One region of the Endozoicomonas sp. ALB032 genome, then DNA from elsewhere that is predicted to be linked to it. Evidence: predicted binding sites of a transcription regulator. Region 1 holds the regulator's gene; each other region holds the start of a gene.

Region 1 (4,394 bases):
AAAAGGTCAGTTCAAACTCAAGGGTTATGATGGTCCCGTGCTTGAATGTGACAAGTGCGGTTCTGAGATGCAGCTCAAATCCGGACGCTTTGGTAAATACTTTGGTTGTACCAACAGCGAGTGTAAAAACACCCGTAAGCTCTTGAAAAGCGGGGAAGCGGCTCCCCCCAAAATGGATCCGGTACCCATGCCTGAGCTCAAATGTCTGAAAGTGGATGATCATTATATTCTCAGAGATGGTGCCTCAGGTCTTTTTCTGGCGGCCAGTCAGTTCCCAAAGAACCGTGAGACCCGTGCTCCTCTGGTCAGTGAACTGATCCCGCATCAGGCGGCTATTGATCCAAAGTATCATTATCTTCTGGATGCACCGAGACAGGATGCTGATGGTAATCCCGCAATCATTCGCTACAGTCGCAAAACCAGGACTCAGTATGTTATGACTGAGTCTGAAGGTAAGGCGACAGGGTGGAGTGCTACCTTCCAGGACGGCAGGTGGGAAGAAAAAGTCACCAGGAAGCGTAAAAAATCCTGACCTGGCCTCGTCACAAACAAGACCTTCACAGAGATCCGTGGAGGTCTTTTTATTTTTGAGAAAGATTATGTCTGAGCAGTGGCGTTCCCATACCAACAAAAAATTACACTATGCCCGTTTACAGCTGGATGCCTGGGAAAGAGCAGAAGCTTTTGAGCAGGAGGCTTTTCGAGAGGCATTTCTGATGCATGCCAGTCAAGCCTATTCCTCGATGCTGGCGGAGATATTGTCTCCCTACGGTGAGCAGCTGACCCGGTTGCTGTCTCTGGAAGATGCTTGCAGATTGATGGATGAGCAACCTGCAGAAGTGTCTGAACTCGAGCAGTTAAAGCAGCTGGAGTCATCGGACAGTTGGCTGGCAGATTTACTTAAAGCTTATGACGATATTTTTAATGCTAATGGTAATATACAATCATATTCAAGTAATAGCAGTATGATTATGATTGCTTCGGATACCAGTGAAGTCACCAAAGGTATTAAGACGCCAGAAAGTGCCAAGAGTATTCTTGCCTCCCTCAAGGAGTTGGTAGGGCACTTTAGAAATTTCAATCTTGAATGGTGATTAGATTTTTTAGATCTGATTCATGACTCATAATAGTGTGCCTGGATTGATTCAAACCGTGCATGATTGTGGGAATGTTTAGAACTCTGTTGTTTATGGCTGTTGTTCAATTTGATCAGAGGTATCTTATGACTAAGATCATGCTGTGCTGTTCGGCAGGTATGTCTACCAGCATGTTGGTGGAGAAAATGCGCGAAGCAGCTGAAAGTCGGAGTGAAGAAGTCGAGGTTGAAGCCTTCGGCGCTAGTCATTTCGATGAACAGGTAGCCTGTTTCGATGTTGTTCTGCTGGGTCCTCAGGTTAAATATATGTTGAATGATCTCAAGCTGCGTGCTGCCGAATATGCTGTTCCGGTTGAGGCGATCAGCCCTGTTGATTATGGCACGATGAATGGTGCGAAAGTATTGGGCTTTGCTCTGTCGCTAACAGCCTGATTAATTCCAGTTTATCGTGTGTATGCTGCAATACGGGGGCAAAAGCTGCAGCTCTTTTAAGGGTTTTTACTTTCCAGTCTGCAATAACACTTTGCATTACTCTCTACTGACCTATTGCATCATAAGTCACAATGCTGCATGATTTCTCCCTCTTATACGCTATTTATGGAACGAAATATGGCTGCATCGTTTTTGGAAATTGTGGAACTTCCAACAGGAGAGATTGTTCTGCGAAGCAGTGACGACGAGGGTGAGCCCCTGCTGACTATGAAATTTTCAGAGGAAGCCAAACAGTATCTTGAAGGGGACCATTTGCAAGTGGCAAAGGTCATGTTTGATGCTGGCATGCGTGAAGTTGCTGAACTCACTCGTCCGCAATCCTCTGAAGAAGAGATTCCTGAGAACAGAGTACTGCACTGACTCTATTTTCATGGAAATGACAGGCATCATGCAACCTGTCTACTGCGAATAGCCAGCCCCTGACACTGTCCATTCCTGGCTGCGCTTTCAAGCCTACTTAGCCACCCTTTATCCAAATGCCCCAGCCAGCTGATGACAGTGTGGCTGGTTCCGGATGCCAGCGCTTTCCTGGTGAGTTCCAATGTCTGATTAATATTGTTGGAGCTAAAGATTTGCACCTTGTCATGATTTAAGTCGCAATTCTTTAACCAGTGCAGGGTTCTGGTGTCATCTGCCAGAATCAGGGTCAACCAACGTTCACTGTCAGTGGACAGCTGACTGAGCATGGGCGTCAGGAGTTGTTCTGCCTGCCAGGGTTGACCTGAAAGAATGAGTTCATTAATACTGGGCTTCAGAGACTTTTCAGTTTTTCCTGATAAAGTCTTTTCTAGGCACGAGGGGTTAATGCAGACTGTATTGGTCTGGTAGCTTGGGGCTGAAAAATTGTGCCTTTCACTGCTGGTTCGGTACAGCATAAATTCTTCCTTCTGGCATAGCCCGGACGCTGTTTGTTATTCGCACTTCAGCGTAGTGGGCCTTTAACAACAGCTGCCTGTTGTGAGTACTGTCTCTGGTAATGGTCAGGCTCATCTTATTCCGTCTCAGGACTGATTTCTGATGACTCCGACGCTTAAACCTTCGATGGCAAAGGCATCCTGAGTGAGATCAACGACTATGGTTTCGAACTCGTCGTTTTCCGGATGCAGCAATACTTTGTTTTTCTGTTTCTCGAATCTTTTTACGGTGACATCATCTTCAATCCGGGCGACGACAACCTGACCGTTTCGAACATCTGTTGTCTTGTGAACGGCCAGCAGGTCACCATCAAGAATCCCGATGTCCTTCATGCTCATTCCTTTTACCCTTAACAGGAAGTCTGCCGATGGGGTGAAGAAAGCGGGATTGAGCATCAGGTGGTCTTCGATATGTTCCTGGGCGAGGATCGGGTTCCCGGCAGCAACTTGTCCGATAATCGGAAGGCCTTCAGGCTGGCTGTCCGGAATACGGATACCGCGGGAGGCGCCGGGGGTAATCTCGATAGCGCCTTTACGGGCCAGTGCCCTGAGATGTTCTTCGGCAGCATTGGGTGAGCGAAAGCCGAAGGTCTTGGCGATTTCGGCTCTGGTGGGTGGGAAACCTGTCTCGTCAATATGAGATTTGATCAGGTCCAGTATCTCGGATTGCCGTTTAGTCAGTTTGATCATGGTCTCTCAATCTGTTTTTTTATACAGTATCTGTGATTATATACAGTATTCTTGTGGTGGCAAGTTATTATCCAGGCTGCGACGATAAGCAAAAAATGACAAGAGGGTCGTCAATGGTGCAGGTGAGGCATGCTTTGCCACCATAGTGATGAGTTGTTGGCTGAAATTCGCAAGCTGAGTCCCTGAAGCTTTTTTTAATAAAAAATCCGGAGGTGGTTAATCTCCGGATTTGGCATTTTATTTATGATTGTGTAGAAGTTAATTTCTTCCGCAGTGCATCCCAGGCATCATTTGAAACTTCTACTTCAAAGCCATCAAAACCATGCCAAACTTTAACAAAATCTACATGTTTGTAATCAAGCCATTCTAATATTCTTTCTCTGATATCAAGGGCATTATCCTTACTACCAGTATGGATAGCTAATCTGGATTTAACTGCTTTGGCACTTTTGATATTAAAATCCTCTTTCGGATCAAACTTATGGTATATTAGTTTACTCACATCAATAGATTCATCATCTGGTAACATATATTTTATAGAGTTAATAGTTTCTTCAATAATTTTTTCGTCTTTTTTGGGTTCATCTATTTTTCTGTAATTTTTATAATTTTCGATAGGAGTCATTTTGCTATCAGCTGTCAAGTCATTTGGTTTCAAACTTTTATCAGATTTCAAATCATTAGATTTCAAGCTTTCAGCTGAGTCATTCCCGGCCGCATAAAATTCTAAAAAGCTGCCATCCTTAATCAGCATCTCCACCAACCGATTGCCTTGTCCATCTACAATGGCAATGTAACCAGGGGAGACAAAATGAAAGTGTGGTGGTTTTTTTGTACCGAAGCCTCTGAGTGTTCTTGTTGCGGCAGTGGCAACTTGACCATAAGCTCCCTCTTCATTAATGGATACTCTGGTCTTCTGAAGAATTTCCAGATCACAATTTGAGGGATGGCCTAATCTTGTTAAATCTTCAGACCTTATGACATCGGCTCCAAATGTCTGAGAAATTTTGTCGAGTAAATTAGTGTCACAACTGCCGTCTATTTTTATCCTGGGTAGCATTAGATCCATCTCTTTTTTACGGCCATTTAATCCGTCAATCAGGTGATTGATTGTATCAGAATCAAGGTTGTTAATCCCTGTCGGACTGTCACCAGGGGTTATTATTGCGACTAATTTAAGATCTTCACCATTCACTGATCGG
Region 2 (4,394 bases), 1.5 Mb from region 1:
CGGCGTCTCAGACCATGCATAATAGGTCACTGCAGAGACAAACAGGGCTGCTAAAGGAAACCTATAGCCTCGAAAGCCACTGCATTCGCTTGTCTGACAACTTTCTGAAGAAAACGACAGAGACGACTGCACAGACAGAAGAAGGATTAGCAGAGCAGAAAGAACCTGCCCATGGGTAAAGCGGGTTGGCAGCATGAGGTGTTCCTGAATCAGTTACTGGTAATTCTTAGACCCTGATTACCCCAGAAAGTTTAACTACCGCGATCGAACATGATTCAGATTCATGCTGCCAGCCTGAATGTGGTTAGCTTTAAGCCCGGATCAGCAGGTATTCAGCCGGACTCTGGCGCTCTCGTTTCGGCATCTTCTGGCAGACTGCCACCGGTTTTTGGCTGGTCGAGGGTGCAATTCCAACCCCAACCTTCCTGTTTTTTCACAAATTCTGAGGCTTGACCTTCGCAATAGCCTTCAGTGTAAGTGGCGTTCCAGAGTGTCTTTTCATCACTGCCTTTGGTGTAGCGGACCTCACAGGGCAGGCTGGATTCACGCTGAAGATAGATGACGCTTATCTTTCGTTCCTGATTGCTGCGGTCACAGGTGTATGAGTAATTATCCGATGCGGATGCCAGTCCGGTCATACCCAACCCAACCAGAATGGCCAGAAAAGCTCTGTACATGGGGGATCATCCTGTTCGAATTCATAGTCAACCATGCCAGAAACGTTGGCTGAGTCAGCCCAACGAATCTGCCCGTGTAGAATCAAAAGAACCACTGGGGCACTCTAACACAGCCTTTGCCAGAAACTGAAAATTCTTGGACAAACATCTTACCAGGCAGAAACGGAACGCTGAATTCGTTCACACTCAGGGATCTTTGTCAGGAGGCTCGAGGAGAGTTTTTTCTACGCCGGGTTTTCTTCTTGAAGCGGTTTGGCGATACCGGAGGCAACCCCTGTACATTAATGGTTCCAGAGTGCCCGGCCTCCCGCAACAACTGAACCAGATGCTGTTCCAGCTCACTCATAAAAGTCTGATAAGAGCCTTTTTTCTCTACAATCTGATTCAGTGAGGCTTCCCAGCGGGCGGTCATGTCAGGACGACTGACAGGCTCGGGCAGAGCTTTTATCAATGCTTTCCCGGTCTCTGTAGCATGAATGTTTTTACCCTGACGGGTAAGATATTTCCTATTGAACAATAATTCTATAATACCTGCCCGGGTGGCTTCGGTACCCAGACCGTCGGTCTCCTTGAGCACCTTCCTGATCCCGGTATCTTTAACATAGCGGGCAATACCGGTCATGGCCGACAGCAGAGTGGCGTCGGTGAAAGGTCTGGGTGGCTGAGTTTGCTTTTCTGCCAAATCCGCATCCTTGCAGAGCAGTGCCTGCCCCCTGTGCAATTCCGGCAACCTCTGACCGTCCTCTTTATCCTCAGAGACGGACGGCTTGCGGGGAAAAATGGCTTTCCAGCCTTCTTCCTGCACCTCCCTGCTGCTGGCCGTGAATTGCCCGCCTTCCAGGGTGACACTGACTTTACGAGCTAAAAACCGGTGATCCGGATAAAACTGTGCCACATACTGTCTGGCGATGAGGCCATATAAGTTGCGCTCCCGGTCACCCATTTTGTAGAGATCAGTTCTTCGGGTGGTCGGGATAATACCGTGGTGTGCGCTTACTTTGCTGTCATTCCAGGCTTTGCTTTTGCGGTCGGGTAATGCACCGTCCACAGCACTGGCCAGTTTTTCATCATTGCTTCGTATCGCGCCCAGCACTTCCGGTGCTTCCCTGAAATGCTCCACAGGCAGATAACGACAATCCGATCGGGGATAAGTCACCAGTTTCTGCTCATAAAGCTTTTGACAGACATCCAGCACTTCCTTGGCACTCATCCTTAATTGTTTGGCAGCATCAATCTGAAGAGCGGAAAGTGAATAGGGCAACGGTGGCGATTCCTTGCCCGTTTTATTCTCCAGCTTAGAGACTGTCCCCTCCTTGCCCTGAATCCTGCTGACAACATTTTCCGCCAGCCGACGATCGAGTACACGGCCCTCGTCATCCATCCAGGGCTGGCAGGCTTCACTGGGTTGCCATTTGGCCTTGAAACACTCGCCCTGGTCAGTCACCAGCAGGGCAAAGACTTCAAAATAAGGTTTGGGTTGGAAATCGGCAATGTCTTCGTCCCTTCGCACCACCAGACCCAAAACCGGAGTCTGCACCCGACCGACAGAAAGCAAACCGCCATAACCTGCCTTTTTGCCAAGAACGGTATAGGCACGGGTTAAATTGATACCATAGAGCCAGTCGGCACGGGAGCGTGTCAGAGCGGAAACAGAGAGAGGTACAAAATCAGAGTTGCTCTGCATTCGATCGAAGGCTTTCTTAACTGCCGGACCGTTCAAGTCATTCACTAAAAGACGACGGACACTTTTTCTGCGGGTTGGTGAAAGTTTGAGATAATCCAACACTTCATCGACCAGCAACTGCCCTTCCCTGTCCGGGTCTCCGGCATGAACAATGACATCAGCCGTTTTCAATAGCTTACGAATCACCGATAACTGGGAGCGAGTGTTTTTTCGTGGTTGCAGTTGCCACTGCTGGGGAACAATAGGCAAATGTTCAAAACGCCATTGCTTGAAGGCAGGGTCATACTGTTCAGGCTCAACCTGCTCCAGCAGGTGGCCTATACACCAGGTGACGACATCACCGGATGCGGTCTCTATGTAGCCATCCTGTCGTTTATGGGGGCGGGGCAAAACATCGGCTATGGCTCTGCCCAGACTGGGTTTTTCAGCAATGATTAAACGCATCAGGTCAACAAAAGTTACATCAGATCAATGGTACAGCTGCCTATAATAAGTTTCTTTCTGGCCGTATCATAGCCCTGAATAAGCAGACAGCCCAAGGCTTCAGCCTTTTTCAAGTATCTGGCCAGTTGGTTCAATATACGTTCAGCAATGATAGCAGGTACTCCCTGAGCCTTGAGTCATTAATTAACTTGAAGAATTCGTCAAGCTGTTCTTTATCATAACCGGTATTCTGATCGAATATGTGCTGAATCAGTACCTTGGTTGCCAAAATATCACGAATATCCTTGCTTTCTGTGTTTTTGATTTCATCAAATAATTCCTTGTTCTCACCCTGTACCAACTTTCTCTTAACTTGTGTATCGAGACGCCAAACTTCAGCATTGGGGCAGTGGACCAGCCATACAACATCCAGCAGATCAGGCATGGCGTTTTTTGCCTTAATGATTTGCTTGTTTGTCTGACGACGAAGCGGTGAGTCCTGGTTAAATTGATTCAGTGCTGCTGCCTTTATTTCTGGCTGATAGTCATTCACGAAAAATGACTCAAGGCCTGTGCCTTGCCAGAGTGATTGAAGATGTTCGTTCACCTGAGTTTGAAAATGACGCCATTGGTAAAAAGGAATCTTATTCATTGTGATGGCTTTGGCCAGGTTGATATCTCCTGTAACCAGGGTTAATGGTTGAGAGAAGTAAGCCAGAGCATTGTAAGCATTGTCGTTATCAATAAAACCAGAATCGATAAACGTTATTTTTCTATATTCAGAGACATTAGGGTCACAATCGCTATACGTTATTTTTTTATATTCAGAGGTTGTGCGCTGACAATAGCTATTTGATGCACTGTTTGATTTGTAATGAACATTGCCAAAACCCAGTTCACTGAGCATTTCTTTAAAGGATTCTGTTGATAACATTGACCATTTAAGGTCGGTAACAATTTTTATGTCACCCGGATCTATTCTTCTGATAATCTCCAAATACTCTTTCAAGAAGGCTTCATCGTCGTAATAAGCGGTATAATACGACACGTTCTGAATAGCTTCTGCCTGAGCATCCAAATCACTACGACCCGTAAGAGCAAGTCCCAGCCATGGCCTATCTTGCAGTAATTGCTTTAAATCTTCATACAGTGAAGTTGACGTTTTGTCATCTGAAATTTCGTAATTATCAACTTTCTCGATCAGTTCTGAGTTAAAGGGTAACCCAAGGTGCAGTTCACCCAGACCAAACCTTGGCGTAGCAATAGAGAACTTATGTTGTTCTGTTTTAATTGAGCACTCTGTAAGATTTTGACACAAATCATAACCTTCAAACCGAAAGTCCGAGATGTAGTTCATGGTTTGACGATTCAAAGGCATAGATTCAAGGCTACTGACTCCAGATCTTTGGTGAAAATTTTCTACCAGCCATAAACTGACAATAAAGCTCTCAGCCAAACTCTTGCCTCCGGCACCAATATTAGAATACTGACCAATTCCCAACCAGTTGGATGTACTGGGGATTCTCATTCCTGCCCAGGTTGACAGGGAGAGGGTAAAACTTCCGAACTCCATCTGCATCGAACTGGTGTCGTATTCCTGCCTTTCATCC
Region 3 (4,394 bases), 950 kb from region 1:
AAAATCATGAAGCTGGTGGATCGCCTCGAAGACCTGGACGATGTGCAAAATGTTTACACTAACGCTGACATTCCTGCCGAAGTGATGGCGCAGCTGGACTAAGTTGTTCTGTCGGTATGAAGGGCCTCGATAACGAAAGTGTCGGGGTTTTTTTGTTTCTGTTCCGGAGATACCAGCCCGGCTGGAATATCTGTGAACGCCCAGACATTGAAGCCTACCAGCAGCATAAACAATAGAATAATGATGCCTGTGATAATCATTAATGTTTTTAGCAGGTCGGACATTAATCGTTTCCGGATCATCTTGTGGAGTAAAACAGTCTTGAGCAAGAACAATGATCTTTGCGGTTCTCGCCACGAAAGTATTACCAGAGAAATACTAAGCTGCTTCTATCGTTACTCACAGGCAAATTTGGTAATTCAGTGTTCTTGAATTGTAAGTTTCTGATACCCACCGGCACCGCTGGTATATTGTATGGGTGTACAGTATCCTTTTGACATAACCATGACTTTGAACCCTCGCCTGTCAGATTTTTTTGGCAGAAGCTGTCACACTCATTGACCCCGGGGGGCATCAAACGCTGTCATTGAAAATAGCGACATCTGACTTGAGAATACATTCTGAATGGCCATCCTGATGGGGATAGATCCGGGCTCAAGAATTACCGGCTATGGATTAATTGAAGAAGTAGGCAATAAAACACATTATGTGGCGTCCGGTTGTATTCGCATCCGGGAGGCGCCTCTACCTGAGCGCTTGCAGCAGATTTATGAAGGCATCAGCACTTTGATCGAACGTTACATCCCGCAGTCCGTTGGTGTGGAGCAAGTGTTTATGTCCAGAAATGCTGATTCGGCACTGAAACTGGGTCAGGCCAGGGCTGCGGCCATTGTGGCTGTGGTTAATCACAATATTGAGGTGTCGGAATACTCTGCCCGGCAGGTCAAGCAGGCTGTGGTTGGTAAAGGCTCTGCGGATAAGTACCAGGTAAAGCACATGGTGAAGTCGATCCTTGACTTGAATGATACCCCTCAGGCCGATGCTGCGGACGCTCTGGCGGTTGCTCTTTGTCATGCTCATACTCGTTCCAGTCTGGTCAGGATGGCGGGTGCTACGGGTACTCGACGTCGTCGTCTTACGGGGCAGTCTTAGTTTGGGTGGACACAAAGGTGAAAGGAAGCAATGCAAAACACCAGATCCAGGATCTGTTGTGGCGTGTAGATTTTCTTCAGTTCTTTCCAGTTCTCCGGACTTATGATCTGTTCTTTGTAGAGTTCTTCAGTGGTTTTCAGTAACAGGCGTTGTTTGTTGTCCCAGCCCGGTGCCAGATGGCCACGGGAAACCATTTGTACATCACTGGCTTTCAGTCCCGTATCCAGTGCACATTGAGCAATATCCGGGATCAGGTGTCTGGTATTGCAAATGTACGCACTTCTCAGGGCAACCAGAGCGCGATCTCTCATCGGGAGGCTGCTGTAGCCTTGTATATAACTGATGAAGCTGCGAGCAGGCTTATCAAGCTCAGGTGAGTTTGCCGGGCGTCCCGGGAAATCTTCCTTTAACAAAGATTTTTGTGACTTGATGAAAGGGATGGGAATAGGGCCACCGGATACAGCTGGGTGGTATTCACTGGCCAGGCCAGCCTCGGGCAGGATCTGCCAGAGTGATCCCAGAAATGTGCGAAGTTTCTTCAAGGGGGCAGCTCCTTCAGATCATCGAATTGAACTTCTCTTAGTGATTAGAGAGTGACAATTCTCAGGAGTTCTACGCCCTCGTCGTATTGTTAGGCGTTCTGACCTTATAGTCAGAAAATAAAAGATTTGGAAAACAGGATGATTGGAAGAATTCGGGGCCTTCTGGCTGACAAACAGCCCCCTCATTTGCTGATAGAGACCCATGGTATCGGGTATGAAGTGGAAGCTCCGATGTCGGTTTTTTATAAACTGCCGGACGTTGGTCAGGAGGTCGTGTTATATACCCACTTTGTAGTGCGCGAAGATGCTCAGCTCCTATACGGTTTTAGCAATCGTGATGAGCGGGAGTTGTTTAGAACTCTGATCAAGGTCAATGGGGTTGGTCCCAAGCTCGGACTGACCCTGTTGTCCGGTATAGAAGCTGATGCTTTTGTGCGCTGTGTGCAGGAAGGTGATAGTGCCACTTTGGTGAAGTTGCCGGGTGTGGGTAAAAAAACAGCCGAGCGGCTGATTGTTGAAATGAAAGATAAGCTGGATCGTTGGCAGTCAGCACCTCTGCTGGAAGGTAAGCCTCTGGTTGCCGGTGGCGAAATGGCTGCCGAAGCAAAAGATATTGAACAGGAAGCCGTCAGTGCTCTGGTGGCTCTGGGTTATAAACCCCAGGAAGCCGGCAAAGTCATTGGTAAGTTGCTCAAGGATGGCATGACCAGTGAAGAGCTGATTCGTCAGGCTCTGAAAAGTATGATCTGATAACACCGCGTCTTATTTAAAAGGTGAGACGATTGAGCCTCACCTGCTTGTCTGCTTTGTAGTTTACCGGATGAACTTCCTGACCGAGTCAACGCAGATGGCTGCCGTTGCCAGCCAGATAAAGCTATAGCTGAGCCACTGCTGTAAGGTGAAGACTTCTCCGAGAACGGTGACAGCCACCACAAATATCAAAGCAGGCTCCAGGTAGCTCAACAGGCCAAACAAACTGACAGACAGATGCCTGGAGGCGTTGATGTAGCAGATCAGTGACAGGCTGCAGAGTAGCCCCAGACCTGGCAGCAGATACCAAAGAGTGACGGAATGGGTCAGGTTTTGCATAAAACTCTGATCACTCATCAGTATGAAAATACCGGCCGGAAGGAACAACAGGTGCTCAAAAAGCAGAGCTGGCAAGGTATCGACCTGCAAAGGTTTACGGATGATGAAATACACCGGATAAAGTCCGGCCACTGCCAGGCTGACCCAGGGTAATGAGCCCTGTTGCCAAATCATGGCAAGCACGCCTAATGACGCGGACCCCATGGCAAAGTAATGAGCCTTGTTCAGTCTCTCGTTAAATACCAGCTTGCCGGTTAATGCCAGGGTGAGTGGCAGCAAAAAATAGCCAAGGGAGAGATCCTGTGTTTTATCATTCACGGGGCCCCAGACAAACAGCCACCACTGAAAGCCAACAATCAAACCACCCAAGGATAGCATCAGCACAGTTTTCCGGCAGAGAAAAACCGCCCTGAAGCCCCGGAGCCGGTCCATGCGATAGCAGACCATTGTCAGGCAGAGAGCGCTGAAAATGACCCTGTTCCAGAACAGGGTATTTCCGGACAGCTTAATAAACTGTACATAAATGGGCACAAGCCCGAACATCACGGAGGCCATGACCGAGTTAGTCAGGCCTTTTCCAGAAACCAAATGTGTATTCATTCTGAGTACTTCCTTTAATCAGAATTTAAAACAGAGAGTATAGGAGTCCGATGACTCCGAAGTTTAAAAGGTAATGCACCCCCGGGCAGCTAAGTGCTCGCAAGTGCTCTTTTTACGTTCAGAGTGCTTGGACGATTAAATGTAGCGTTTTGTTCCCAAAGCTGGATTATTTTTTTAACAGACTGGAGATGGTACGCTGAGAGTAATGGTAGACGAGCTAGAACATGATTGAAGCAGATCGATTGATATCCTCCTCAGAACGCCCTCTGGAAGAGGTGCTGGATCGGGCTATTCGCCCGGTAAAACTGGCTGATTATGTGGGACAGCCAAAAGTCAGGGAGCAGATGGAAATTTTTATCCAGGCTGCAAGACTTCGTAATGATGCCCTTGATCATACCCTTATATTCGGACCTCCGGGGCTGGGTAAAACCACGCTTTCCCACATCCTTGCCAATGAGATGGGCAGCAATATTCGAACGACTTCTGGCCCGGTGCTGGAAAAAGCGGGTGACCTGGCAGCTCTTCTGACCAATCTTGAGCCCAATGACATTCTGTTTATTGATGAAATTCACCGCCTCAGTCCGGTAGTGGAAGAAGTATTGTATCCGGCGATGGAAGATTATCAGCTGGACATCATGATCGGTGAAGGCCCTGCTGCGCGATCTATCAAGCTGGACCTGCCTCCCTTTACCTTGGTGGGAGCGACAACCAGGGCGGGTCTGCTGACGTCTCCGCTCCGGGATCGTTTTGGTATTGTACAGAGGCTGGAGTTTTATAATATTGAGGACCTGACTTATATCGTAGAACGTTCTGCCGGAATTCTCGGGGTGGGGATTGATAAGGAAGGTGCAGGAGAGATTGCCCGACGCTCCAGAGGAACGCCCAGAATTGCCAACCGATTGCTGAGAAGGGTGCGTGATTTTGCCGAAGTAAAGGGGAATGGTGTGATCCACAAGGAGACGGCCGATGCCGCATTGAATATGCTGGATGTTGATGCCAGCGGTTTTGATC
Region 4 (4,394 bases), 4.8 Mb from region 1:
AGTGACACCAGACCAGCAGCATTGATTGACTCAGCTTTAAGAAGAAATGGTTGCAGTCTCCCACTGACTATTCGATATTAATATGTGAAGTGGCAGTGGAACAGTCAGATAATAATGAAAACACTTATCCTTACAGGCTTGCTGCTATTACCCTTTGCAATACAAGCGCAGAAGGTAATGGAACTGAAGCCTGCCGAAAAACCCCAATCATTTGTTGAGCAGATGCAGCAGAATTTTGATCCGGCTGTGGCTGATCTCGTGCTGGAGTCTTATTTGAACAGCCTGCTCAAGGCTAACGCAATTAAAGGTGGAGCCAGAAACTCATCCATAGAGTATTCTGTAAGAGCCAACCGGGAAGGGGAGTTGGTGGTGACTCGGCATCAGCAACTGGAGCGGGGGCTGGTCCGAAACAATAACACCCTGACAGTGTTCGGCGTTGGCCATACTTTGGAGTCAGACTGTTCCAGTATTGAGCAGCGTTGCTGGATTTTATATCCCGATAAGGATGAACGTTGGGTTGAAATAGAATATGCACCCAAAGCCGTGAAGGAACTGGCTAAAGGAATGGGGTTACTGATTAAGGAGCTGCAAAGGTAATTTCAGGCGGCAGACCTTGAAACACAGAGACTAAGCATCTCTTTTGCGTGGTTGAGTGTGGACTCGGTCATTTCTACACCGCCCAACATTCGGGCCACCTCTTTAACACGACAATCGCCTTTCAGGCCGACGATCTCAGTGGAGGTTTTAGCATTGCGAACCTTCTTGCTGACATGCAAATGCTGATGCCCCTGGGATGCTACCTGAGGCTGGTGGGTGACACAAATTACCTGACTTCTTTCTCCCAGCTCCCTGAGCATGGCCCCGACAATTTCCGCAGTGCCACCGCCAATGCCCACATCCACTTCGTCAAAGATCATGCTGGGAACGTGAGAGGTTTGAGCGGTTATCACCTGAATGGCCAGACTGATTCTCGACAGTTCACCACCAGAGGCCACTTTAGCGAGTGCTCTGGGTGGTTGACCCGGGTTAGTCGTCACCAGGAATTCGACCTCTTCAGCACCATTGGCTGAGAGCATGCTGCCCTCTATCGGTGTCAGGGCAATGATGAACTCTCCGTGGGGCAGGCCGAGCAAAGCCATGCGTCTAGTGATTTTCTTTTCAAGTTGTCTGGCAGCAGACTGACGTTTTCTGGAGAGTTTTTCGCATTGGTTCTGAAACTCGGATTTTAGTTCGATCAGCTTTTGTTGTAATGCTTCAACCCGTTCATCGCTGAACTGGATGCTCTCCAGCTCAGAGCCAAGCGTGCTTTGCTTTTCCAATAACGCTTCGGGTTGAACCCTGTGCTTTCTCGCAAGGTCGTAAATAGCACTGAGGCGTTCATCCACATCCCGCATTCTGGCGGGATCGGCATCAAAATGATCGATAAAGTGATTGATTTCTCCTACCGCTTCCTCGACCTGAATTTGGGCAGAGGACATCATTTCAATTGTGTTGTTGATGGCTGGGTGATCTATTTGCAGATCGCTCAGGCGCTGCAGGCAGGTGGAGAGTTTCTGGAGAATGTTACCTGCCTCGTTGTCTGAGCAGATAGCATTGATTTCGTGACACACGGAAAGAGTGCCTTCAGCATGGGATAACTGTTTGAGTTCCTGCTCAAGTTGTTCCAGCTCTCCTTCCTGAAGCGATAGCTGTTCCAGCTCCTGAAGCTGATAGCTGAGCAGTTGCACTCGTTCATCCTGCTCCCTGCGATTATGGCTGAGAGTGGTCAGTTCATCATGTGTCTGGTTGAACTGATGGGCAGTGCGAGCCACTTCAGAGGCCAGTTTTTGTATGTCGGCATAATCATCCAGAAGCAGTCGATGGTTGCTTTTTTTCAGTAACGACTGGCTTTCATGCTGGCCATGGATATCAATTAACCGTTCACCAATGGCCCGAAGATCCGCAAGGGGAGAAAGAGTCCCATTGATATAGGCACGGGACCGTCCCTCTTTGGTAATGACTCTTCGGAGAATGCACTCATCATCACTGGCCAGATCTTTTTCTTGCAGCCATGCTTTTGCCGCAGTGCACTGGCTGATATCAAAAGAAGCGTGAATCTCAGCTTTGTCAGTACCCTGACGAACACAGTGACTATCGGTTCTGTCACCCGTTGCCAGACCGAGAGCATCCAGCATGATGGACTTACCGGCACCGGTCTCGCCGGTAATGACAGTCATTCCACAATGGATGTCCAGATCCAGCTGGTCAACGATGGCGAAGTTGCTGATGGACAGTTGGGTCAGCATGATAAATACCCGCTACTGTAGCTTTACTGTTTATATATACAGTAACCTGAAGTGTGCGATTCGTAAAGTCAGAGCTGAAAAAATCCACTGATCCTGAACTGAATGAGATGGGTGGCCGTTGTGATTTTGTTTTGCGGCCCGGTGTTTTGCGAAATGATCGCTTGCGTTAAAAAAACTGTTTTTCAGGTCTTGAATCCGGAATTCGTGACCCAATATACGTTTCATCTAAATGATTGCCTCCCGGTCGGAGATTCTGGAATGACAGTAGAAAGCAGCAAACCTGAAGAGCAGGTAACGGAAGAAGCCACAGAGCAGCAGGCAGAAGAAAGCCTGCTGAACGAAGAGGGTGGTGTTGAACTCGACAGTGAAGGTAATCTGACCGACGGCCTTGAGAGTCAGCTGGAAGCACTCAACGAAGAACTTGCCAGGGCGAAAGATCAGACTCTGCGTACTGCTGCTGAAATGCAGAACATTAAGCGTCGTGCCGAGCAGGATGTTGAAAAGGCTCACAAATTTGCTCTGGAAAAATTTGTTGACGCACTGATTCCAGTGGTTGATAGCCTGGAAAAAGGCATTGAAAGTGCCGAACAGGCAGAAGGGTCTCACGAAGCCCTGGTAGAAGGTATGAAGCTGACTCTGAAGCAGTTCCTGGATGCATTGGGACGCTTCGCGGTAGTTCAGGAAGACCCCAGTGGTCAGCCTTTTGACCCGAACTTCCATCAGGCCATGTCGATGGTTCCGAATCCCGATGTTGAAGCCAACACCGTGATTGATGTTTTCCAGAAAGGATACAAGCTGAATGGTCGTTTGATTCGTCCGGCTATGGTTGTTGTTTCCAAATAAGTGATTTTGCTGAGGAATATTCAAAAAAGAATATTTCAACAGCCTTGAAATCAAATCGATTGATCCCATATTGATTTCAAAGGCCAAAAACAGCTGCTCACCAGACACTGGCAAGCAGCCCTCAGCTGAAGAATTAAAGAATTGAACTAAAGAATTTCGTCCTGGAATCAGGGCAATGGAGAGATTGAACAATGGGTAAAATAATCGGTATTGATCTGGGTACCACTAACTCTTGTGTATCTATTCTGGATGGTGAAAAAGCCAAGGTTCTGGAAAATGCTGAAGGCGGTCGTACAACGCCTTCTATCATCGCCTTCACTGACGATGGTGAGACTCTGGTAGGTCAGCCAGCCAAGCGTCAGGCCGTTACCAATCCTGACAATACCCTGTTTGCCATCAAGCGTCTGATTGGCCGTCGTTTCAAAGACGATGTGGTTCAGAAAGACATCCAGATGGTTCCTTACAAGATTGTTGAAGCTGACAATGGCGACGCCTGGGTTGAAGTTAAAGGTGACAAAAAAGCGCCGCCTCAGATTTCTGCTGAAATCCTGAAGAAAATGAAGAAGACCGCTGAAGACTACCTGGGCGAGTCTGTTACTGAAGCGGTGGTTACCGTACCTGCATACTTCAACGATGCTCAGCGTCAGGCAACCAAAGATGCTGGCCGTATTGCCGGTCTGGATGTCAAGCGTATCATTAACGAGCCAACTGCTGCTGCTCTGGCCTACGGCATGGACAAGAGGCAGGGTGACCAGACCATCGCTGTATACGACCTGGGTGGTGGTACTTTTGATATCTCAATCATCGAGATTGCCGATGTTGACGGCGAGCACCAGTTCGAAGTACTGGCCACCAACGGTGACACTTTCCTGGGTGGCGAAGACTTTGACATGCGTTTGATCGATTACCTGGCAGAAGAGTTCAAAAAAGACCAGGGTATCGACCTTAAAGGTGACCCTCTGGCCATGCAGCGTCTGAAAGAAGCTGCTGAAAAAGCCAAGATTGAGCTGTCTTCTGCTCAGCAGACTGATGTTAACCTGCCTTACATCACTGCCGATGCAACCGGTCCTAAACATCTGAACGTTAAAGTCACCCGCTCTAAACTGGAGTCTCTGGTTGAAGACCTGGTTCAGCGTTCTCTGGAGCCATGTCGTCTGGCGGTTAAGGACTCCGACCTGGATCTGTCTGACATCGACGAAGTCATTCTGGTGGGTGGTCAAACCCGTATGCCAATGGTTCAGGAAAAAGTTGCTGCTTTCTTCGGCA

The links. The regulator LexA, encoded in region 1, represses DNA repair genes until DNA is damaged. The targets are predictions, from matches to a motif close to TACTGTNTANNTANACAGTA.
Region 2: the regulator LexA is predicted to act here: its motif matches at 2,878-2,897, upstream of ACO6VG_RS24600 (DNA topoisomerase III).
Region 3: the regulator LexA is predicted to act here: its motif matches at 1,791-1,810, upstream of ruvA (Holliday junction branch migration protein RuvA).
Region 4: the regulator LexA is predicted to act here: its motif matches at 2,310-2,329, upstream of recN (DNA repair protein RecN).

The regions. Positions count from the first base shown of each region.
Region 1 covers NZ_JBLYNW010000001.1:5,233,139-5,237,532, reverse strand. The annotation lists gene topA (type I DNA topoisomerase) at 1-532, shown strand, start outside; gene ACO6VG_RS19135 (DUF6586 family protein) at 600-1,094, shown strand; gene ACO6VG_RS19130 (PTS sugar transporter subunit IIB) at 1,223-1,528, shown strand; gene ACO6VG_RS19125 (hypothetical protein) at 1,706-1,948, shown strand; gene ACO6VG_RS19120 (SulA-like leucine-rich domain-containing protein) at 1,975-2,463, opposite strand; gene lexA (transcriptional repressor LexA) at 2,590-3,192, opposite strand; gene ACO6VG_RS19110 (serpin family protein) at 3,434-4,394, opposite strand, start outside.
Region 2 covers NZ_JBLYNW010000001.1:6,782,232-6,786,625, forward strand. The annotation lists gene ACO6VG_RS24590 (hypothetical protein) at 1-195, opposite strand, end outside; gene ACO6VG_RS24595 (hypothetical protein) at 333-677, opposite strand; gene ACO6VG_RS24600 (DNA topoisomerase III) at 877-2,805, opposite strand; gene ACO6VG_RS24605 (hypothetical protein) at 2,936-4,394, opposite strand, start outside.
Region 3 covers NZ_JBLYNW010000001.1:6,179,014-6,183,407, reverse strand. The annotation lists gene ACO6VG_RS23215 (YebC/PmpR family DNA-binding transcriptional regulator) at 1-102, shown strand, start outside; gene ACO6VG_RS23210 (hypothetical protein) at 99-284, opposite strand; gene ruvC (crossover junction endodeoxyribonuclease RuvC) at 625-1,152, shown strand; gene ACO6VG_RS23200 (carboxymuconolactone decarboxylase family protein) at 1,149-1,694, opposite strand; gene ruvA (Holliday junction branch migration protein RuvA) at 1,833-2,444, shown strand; gene rarD (EamA family transporter RarD) at 2,508-3,383, opposite strand; gene ruvB (Holliday junction branch migration DNA helicase RuvB) at 3,608-4,394, shown strand, end outside.
Region 4 covers NZ_JBLYNW010000001.1:401,306-405,699, reverse strand. The annotation lists gene ACO6VG_RS01505 (GspE/PulE family protein) at 1-25, shown strand, start outside; gene ACO6VG_RS01500 (hypothetical protein) at 115-597, shown strand; gene recN (DNA repair protein RecN) at 600-2,285, opposite strand; gene grpE (nucleotide exchange factor GrpE) at 2,544-3,128, shown strand; gene dnaK (molecular chaperone DnaK) at 3,320-4,394, shown strand, end outside.